2 regions of the Agrobacterium sp. DSM 25558 genome follow, and region 1 is predicted to be linked to the other one. Evidence: predicted binding sites of a transcription regulator. Region 1 holds the regulator's gene; the other holds the start of a gene.
What was found. Region 1 encodes PhoB, which activates phosphate uptake and scavenging genes when phosphate is short. Its sites were predicted from a motif close to TGTCATNNANCTGTCAT; they were not measured.
Positions count from the first base shown of each region.

Region 1 (4,210 bases):
CATCGCCCGCGCCATTGCCGTTTCGCCTGAAGTCATCCTCATGGATGAGCCTTGCTCGGCGCTGGACCCGATTGCGACTGCCAAGGTCGAGGAGCTGATCCACGAACTGCGCGCAAACTATACCATCGTCATCGTCACCCACTCCATGCAGCAGGCGGCCCGCGTGTCTCAGCGTACCGCCATGTTCCACCTCGGCCATCTGGTCGAAGAGAACGATACCGACAAGATGTTCACCAACCCGGATGATCAGCGCACGCAGGACTACATCATGGGTCGCTTCGGCTGATCCCATTGTCTGTTGTGTGATGAGACATCCACGCCAACCCGCTTGAGCCTGGTCAGGCTTGCGGGGCGGCGTCACGAAACTGGAGAATTCGACCATGCCGACACATTCCCACATCATGTCCGCCTATGATGACGAGCTGAAGTTCCTCACCCGCCGGATCGCCGAAATGGGTGGCCTTGCCGAACAGATGTGCGCCGACGCCGTGCGTGCGCTCGTCAATTCGGACTCCGCCCTGGCGCAGAAGGTGATCTCGGACGACACCATTCTGGACCATGCCGAACGCGAAATCGGCGACAAGGCGATTGTCACCATCGCAAAGCGCCAGCCAATGGCCGCAGACTTGCGTGAAGTCATCGGGACGCTGCGCATCGCAGCCGATCTCGAACGCGTGGGCGATCTTGGCAAGAACACCGCCAAGCGTGTTCTGGCCGTTTCCGGCACCGGCGTTCCGCGCAAGCTGGCGCGTGGCATCGAGCATCTCTCGGAGCTGGCTCTGGTCCAGCTCAAGGAAGTCCTCGACGTTTACTCGACCCGCTCCGTAGAAAAGGCCCAGGCCATCCGTGAACGCGACGAAGAAATCGACGCGATGTACACATCGCTGTTTCGCGAACTGTTGACCTATATGATGGAAGACCCGCGCAACATCACCACCTGCACGCATCTTCTCTTCTGCGCCAAGAACATCGAGCGCATCGGTGACCACGCCACCAACATCGCCGAAACCATCTACTACATGGCCACCGGCAGCCAGCCGGAAGGCGAACGTCCAAAGGACGATAGTTCCAACACGCTCGGCGCAGTCACCGAGTGAATTCCTTATAAGACTGGCGGAGTCCCTAGCCATGGTGCCGAAAATCGCAGTTGTCGAAGATGAAGAGGCGTTGAGCGTTCTTCTTCGATACAATCTGGAATCCGAAGGTTACGACGTGGATACTATACCGCGTGGTGACGAGGCGGAAATCCGCTTGCAGGAACGCACACCGGATCTTTTGATCCTGGATTGGATGCTGCCGGGCGTTTCCGGCATCGAGCTTTGCCGCCGTCTGAGAATGCGTCCTGAAACCGAACGGCTTCCGATCATCATGTTGACGGCACGCGGTGAGGAAAGCGAGCGGGTGCGCGGTCTGGCCACCGGTGCCGACGACTACGTGGTCAAGCCCTTCTCCACGCCGGAACTGATGGCGCGCGTCAAGGCCATGTTGCGCCGCGCCCGCCCGGAGGTTCTGTCTTCGGTTCTGAAATGCGGTGACATCGAGCTGGATCGCGAAACCCACCGCGTTCACCGCAAGACCCGTGAAGTGCGGCTCGGACCAACCGAATTCCGTCTGCTGGAATTCCTGATGGTGTCTCCCGGTCGAGTTTTCTCGCGCTCCCAACTGCTTGATGGCGTATGGGGTCACGATATCTATGTGGATGAACGCACTGTAGACGTCCATGTCGGCCGCCTGCGCAAGGCGCTCAACTTCTCCAACATGCAGGATGTCATCCGTACCGTACGCGGCGCGGGTTATTCCATGGAAGCCTGATATGGGGCAGGGAGCATTGGTTTGCTCCCACCAGAAAACCGAGATACGTCATGCTAATCTAAATATAACACCGCTCCGAAAGGGGCGGTGTCTTGCGTTATCTTGTCCCGTGAAAGTACCACAAAGCCCTTTCGGGTCGGGCTTTTGGGATCGATATGAAAAGCCCGTCAAACCCTAAATTGAAAATTTCGGAATTATAGGTTTGACTATAGGGCGATAACCGTCTATCAATGGCTCATCGATCTTTTGCTTGCTGAGCTTTGGTTACCGCGCGATTAGCACCGCGCTTTGAACTAACCCTTCCTTTCAAAAAAATCGCTGTACTCGCACGTAGGGCTTCTGTCCTGCGATCTATAACATATGCTTTGAAAGGGTTCATTATGACCACAGGCACAGTAAAATGGTTTAACTCCACCAAGGGCTTCGGCTTCATTCAGCCTGACAACGGCGGCACAGACGCATTCGTACACATCTCCGCTGTAGAGCGTGCAGGTATGCGCGAAATCGTTGAAGGCCAGAAGTTGAGCTACGACCTTGAGCGCGACAACAAGTCGGGCAAAATGTCTGCTTGCAACCTGCAGGCTGTATAATACGGAATCTGCTTTCCATTGACCACGGATGTACTGGCACTGTTGAAAGCATGAGACCAATCGAGGTCAGGCAGGTTGCCTGGCCTTTTTTTGTGCCGCTCGGCGGCCAAGCGCTTGAAGGTATTGCATCGTCGAGATGCACGAATACGCTTCAGGGACTAAATCTGCGTATCGTTCTTTTTAAAAAATCGATTCCGATTTTCAGTGCGATGCGGTAAGAAGGGAAATCCATGTCTGACGCTCACAGCAAATCTCGCAAGCAGGCTGAAATCGCCTTCGGTGCCACGCAATCGCAGTTTTTTGCGCGCGGCCGTGCCGTTGATGAACTCAACTCCATTGCCCAGGCTCGCGACGAAAAGACCATCCGGTTGCGCGAAGCGCGGCTTGCGAAAGAACTGGACGACAGCATGAAGCCCGCAATCATCCCAACGAAACGCGCCAAAAAATCCTGACCCCCGGTCGGCGTGACGCATCAACTGGAATAGAGATTTGAGAAACACTAGAAATATCAAGAACAACGAAGTTTCCGAACGTCGCGGCGCTGCCGCGGAAGCCAAGGCCGCTCTGTTGAAGGCCTATCGCGAAGCCAAGGAAGCTGCCGCACCGACGCTCGAAGCAAAGCAGGCGGAGCAGATTGCTGTTGCCGAAGCACGCAGAGCGCGTCAGGCTGAACGAGACGCGCAGAAGCGCGAGGAAAAACGTCGCCTTGAGGCAGAGGCCGCAGAACGCGAAGCCGAGCTTGCAGCTGCAGCAAACGCTGAAGAAGACGCCCGCAAGGCGGCTGAAAAAAATCGTATCGCCCGCGTCGTTGAAGACGAAGCGGCCCGCAAGGCAGAACGCGACCGTCGTTACGCCAACCGCAAGGCCCGCCAGGGCTGAAGCATTCACCCGGGATCCAGCAGCCGTTCATGCGAAGGGCTGCGATCCGGCGGGTTGGATCATCTCATCGCCGTGCTGCTGAAGCACGTTGCGCCCTGCGGCTTATGCCGCAGGCAGGCCTTGCACCTTGCAGAAATCGTCGAGGACGTTTCCAACGAAATGCCTCTCCATCTGCCGTGACATTCTCTCACAAAATATAATAGCTATGTGACTGTGAGACACAGTGCTGGATGGATGACATGAATACATGGCGTCGGAAGGCTATCGAGGCCGCACCCGATATCCGTAAACATATTGAGCAGGCTTGGTCGCCGATGGCGGCGTGGATAGAGCTGCGCGTGTTGTTTGAAGACTCTGTGAAAAGCGGAGACACAGAAAACCCCGACTTATCCTGGATTACGCACGCTATTGTCTCGCAGCACCGCATAACGAGATCAACACTGCCGTCACCGTCGGCTTTATCGAGCATTTGGCTGAAGACGACGAGGTGCGAAGCCGCCTGCCGGAGCTTATCACGGCGCAAGACGTGCACGAGTGGCGTGATATCTTGGCTTATCACAGAGATAGCGGGGTCATTGATGCGCTGAGCAAAGCTTGCCTGCGCCATCAAAAGCACACGGCAAATTCCAGGCATTAAAAAAGCGGGCCAATGACCCGCTCTCCTCTTAAAATGTTGTAATCTTTAGGCTCTACGGCGTTCGCTGACAGGCTGGTAGGCCATCTTCGCGTGGAATTTGCAGTAAGGCGAGGACTCGTGGGATTCGCAGCCGCAGAAGTGGAAGTCGTCCTTCAGCGGGTCGCCGACCGGCCATTTGCAGGTGCGTTCGGTCAATTCGGTCAGCGTCAGGCGAAGAGATGTCGGCAGCGATGCGTTGCTGACGGGAACATATTCCAGAACCTGGGCCGTATTGACGCCCATCTCGTCCTTC
Region 1 covers NZ_FMUD01000014.1:61,994-66,203, reverse strand. Annotated here, with positions in the region: gene pstB (phosphate ABC transporter ATP-binding protein PstB) at 1-286, shown strand, start outside; gene phoU (phosphate signaling complex protein PhoU) at 381-1,097, shown strand; gene phoB (phosphate regulon transcriptional regulator PhoB) at 1,129-1,812, shown strand; gene DSM25558_RS13595 (cold-shock protein) at 2,193-2,402, shown strand; gene DSM25558_RS13590 (hypothetical protein) at 2,633-2,854, shown strand; gene DSM25558_RS13585 (DUF6481 family protein) at 2,892-3,281, shown strand; gene DSM25558_RS13575 (GcrA family cell cycle regulator) at 3,964-4,210, opposite strand, start outside.

Region 2 (4,210 bases), on a different contig from region 1:
GCGGTCAAATTCTAAAGGGTGTCAGCTTTATCGCAGAAGGCGGAAAAACCACCGCGCTTGTTGGTCCGTCTGGTGCCGGCAAGTCGACGATCATCAATCTTATTCCGCGCTTTTATGATCCAAATGGCGGCGCAATATTGATAGATGGTCAAAACATCGCTGATGTGACGACGATGTCTGTGCGCCAGAACCTCGCTTATGTCTCGCAGCAGCCTTACCTTTTTGAAGGCACGATCCGCGACAATATTCGCTACGGTCGTCCTGAAGCGACCGATGAGGAAATTGAAGAGGCCGCAAGACTGGCTTTCGCGCATGACTTCATTATCGCGCAGCCGCAGGGGTACGAGACACCGGTTGGTGAAAACGGCATGACGCTCTCCGGCGGTCAGCGTCAGCGCCTGTCGATTGCGCGCGCACTGGTTCGCAATGCACCCATTTTGCTGCTTGACGAAGCCACCTCCGCGCTCGACACGGAATCGGAAGCCGTTGTTCAGAAGGCCCTTGATACGGCCATGAACGGGCGCACGGTTATTGTCATTGCGCACCGCCTGTCGACCGTGGTCAAGGCGGACAAAATCATTGTCATGAATGACGGTCTGGTTGTGGAAGAGGGTGTACACGACACGCTTGCGCGTCAGGAAGATGGTCTTTACGCTCGTCTCAACAATCTTCAGGCGACTGGTGTTCGCGGTCTTTAATCCACAAAGGATAGGTAGGGTGGCATGAGCGTTGATGGTATGAAGCTGGTGGTGGTGGGTGCTGCCGGGCGTATGGGGCAGACATTGATTCGCCTTATCCATCAAACGCCAGGCGTACAGCTTCATGCTGCGGTGGAACGTGAAGGCTCGCCGTTTATCGGCCGTGACGCTGGCGAAATTTCTGGCCTTGGACCTCTCGGCATTGCGGTAACCGGCGATGCGATGGATGCCTTCGTTCATGCTGAGGGTGTCATCGATTTCACATCCCCCGCAGGAAGCGTTGTTTTCGCGGGTCTTGCCGCACAGGCACGGATCGTTCATGTCATTGGCACCACAGGCTGCACGGTTGACGATGAGACAAAATTCGAGGCTGCCGCCCGCCACGCCCGTATCGTCAGATCAGGCAATATGAGCCTCGGTGTCAATCTTCTCAGTGTTTTGACACGGCAGGCTGCAAAGGCGCTGGATGCGAATGACTGGGATATCGAAATTCTCGAGATGCATCACAAGCACAAGGTCGATGCGCCCTCCGGAACGGCCCTTCTTCTCGGCGAAGCGGTGGCACAGGGTCGTGGCATCGACCTGACTGAAAAATCCGTGCGCGTTCGCGATGGTCACACCGGCCCTCGCGAGGCCGGCACCATCGGCTTTGCCACATTGCGTGGCGGATCCGTGGTCGGTGATCATTCCGTGATTTTTGCGGCGGAAGGTGAGCAGGTTACATTATCCCACCATGCTGGCGACCGCACGATTTTCGGGCGCGGCGCGATTGCTGCCGCTGTCTGGGCACATGCTCAAAAGCCTGGCCTTTATTCCATGCTGGACGTTCTGGGTCTGGCGAAAGACCAATAACCAACTCTGGAGAGCTATCGAAATGAGCGGAACCCTCGTCCTCGTTCGTCACGGCCAAAGTGACTGGAACCTCAAGAACCTCTTCACGGGCTGGCGTGACCCTGACCTGACAGACCTTGGTGTTGAAGAGGCCAATGCCGGTGGCAAGGCGCTTGCGGATTACGGTATCAAGTTCGACGTCGCCTACACATCATCTTTGATTCGCGCGCAGCGAACCTGCCAGATGGTTTTGGACAATGTCGGCCAGTCAGACCTGGAAACCATTCGAAATGAAGCCCTGAACGAGCGTGATTACGGCGAACTATCCGGCCTCAATAAGGACGATGCCCGCGTAAAGTGGGGCGAAGAACAGGTGCATATCTGGCGTCGTTCCTATGACATCCCACCGCCAGGTGGCGAGAGCCTGCGCGATACCGGTGCGCGCGTTTGGCCCTACTATCTAACGGAAATTCTGCCGCGTGTGCTGCGGGGCGAAAAGGTGCTTGTCGCGGCCCACGGCAACTCGCTGCGTTCGCTGGTAATGGTTCTGGACAAGCTCAGCAAGGAAGAGATTCTCAAATTGAACCTCGCGACTGGCGTGCCGATGGTCTACAAACTGAACGCGGACTCGACCGTCATTTCCAAAGAAGTTCTGGGCGACATGTCCGCTGCGCACTGATACGCGGACACATAATAAAAAAGCGTCGCAGTGTTTTGCGACGCTTTTTTACTTGAGGATTAGTGGCTGAGACATAATCGATATTAACCTCAGAAGTTCTGTTTCTCACCAAACCAGTAGGCGCAAAATACGCTCGACGCTGCAAAAACAGTGAAGAATAGCGTGATCAAAATGCCGATTTCCATTAGCGTGTACTCCTTGCATCTTTTGAAACTCGTGAAGACAACGCACAATGCTTGAGGAAGTTTCATCGGCGTTTGAAGCGTCGCGCCATCACTGACCGTCCGTGTCTTAAAAATCGACATCGTTAGACTGCTTTTCCGCGACATATCATCATTCCGTCATCGGAAGGGCATAAGTCGCAGTTGCGGCTTGAAGGCCAAGAGCGATTCAGCTCAAATACCCCTGCGGTCTCTTTGATTTTCGAAAGTACGACGACGTGCGCTACGCCATCTATTTCACCCCATCCGAAAATGATGCTCTTACAGAAAAGGCATCTCAATGGTTGGGCCGCAACGCATTTTCCGATACTCACTATGATGCCTATCGAACCTACGCAGAGATAACAGCGGAGCCGCGTCGTTACGGGTTTCATGCAACGCTGAAAGCGCCGTTCGAGCTTTCCCCAAATCAAAGCGAAGCTGGCCTTCTCGCAGCATTTCATGCCTTTGCAGAGAGCCGCCATGCCTTTGATATTCCTGAGATCGTCATTGGTTCGCTCGGCCCATTCTTCGCGCTGGTGCCAAACGCGGTGCACCAGCCGCTTCAGGATTTCGCGGCAGATGTTGTCGATCACTTCGAGCCATTTCGAGCTCCCTTGTCGGACAGCGATATCGCCCGGCGAAGGCCGCAGAACCTGACGGAAAGCCAAAGGCGGAACCTGTCCAGGTGGGGTTACCCGCACGTGATGGAGGATTTTCGTTTTCACATGACGCTGACGGGGCCGGTGGCTGAAGATGAGAGAGCGGAGATGAGCGCCATCCTCACTCGTGAGTTTTCTGAGTTCACACAAAAACCTATGGCCGTCTCCGGTCTTGGCCTGTTTATTGAAAAAAACCGTGGCGAAGACTTCACCGTCCACACATGGTTGCCGCTGACGGCCACCGCTCCCGCCACGGGCAGAGACACGATATGAAAGCAGTACACGCATGACCGAACATGTTTTTTCCAACGCCCGTATCGTTCTTGAAAACGATATCCTTGAAGGCTCCGTTCTTGTTCGAGACGGCCTGATCGCAGATATCAGCGAAGGCGCATCTCGCACAGGTGAGAATTGTGAGGGAGATTATCTGATCCCCGGCCTCGTGGAACTCCACACTGATCATTTGGAACAGCATTACTCACCGCGCCCCGGTGTAACCTGGGACAAGGTTGCTGCCATTCAGGCTCATGATGCGCAGATCGCATCATCAGGCATCACCACGGTGTTTGATTGCCTCCGCCTCGGCTCAGACGAGGATGGCGGCTTCGCCAAAGGCGAAATGCGTGGCATGGCGGATGCCATAGAGCAGGCGCAGAACGAAAACCGCTTGCGCGCCGATCACCTTCTGCACCTGCGGTGCGAGGTTGCTGCTTCGGATGTGCTGGAGCATTTCGAGGGTTTCGAAAATGATCCGAATGTCAGGCTGATCTCGCTGATGGATCATTCTCCGGGCCAGCGACAGTTTCAGACGATGGATCAATATATCGTTTTTTACCAGAAGAAGCGTGGCTTGAGCGATGAGGCCTTCAAAGCTTTTGTTGATCGGCGTGTTGCGGCGTCTTCCCAATATTCTGCCAAGCATCGCGATTTTCTGTCTGCCCGGTGCGCGGAACGCGGTATCACGGTTGCAAGCCATGATGATGCGACGCTCGCGCATGTCGAAGAGGCTATCGGACATGGTGTAACCTTGGCGGAATTTCCCACCAGCGTTGAGGCGGCCCAGGCATCTCACAATGCAGGCATGAGCGTTCTGATGGGCGCACCCAACATCGTTCGCGGCAAATCCCACTCCGGCAATAT
Region 2 covers NZ_FMUD01000003.1:143,672-147,881, reverse strand. Annotated here, with positions in the region: gene DSM25558_RS04410 (ABC transporter ATP-binding protein) at 1-698, shown strand, start outside; gene dapB (4-hydroxy-tetrahydrodipicolinate reductase) at 723-1,550, shown strand; gene DSM25558_RS04400 (2,3-bisphosphoglycerate-dependent phosphoglycerate mutase) at 1,573-2,208, shown strand; gene DSM25558_RS04395 (hypothetical protein) at 2,298-2,513, opposite strand; gene DSM25558_RS04390 (DUF1045 domain-containing protein) at 2,648-3,343, shown strand; gene DSM25558_RS04385 (alpha-D-ribose 1-methylphosphonate 5-triphosphate diphosphatase) at 3,357-4,210, shown strand, end outside.
Region 2: a site for PhoB is predicted at 2,537-2,553, ahead of DSM25558_RS04390 (DUF1045 domain-containing protein). Genes of this name have one in related genera too.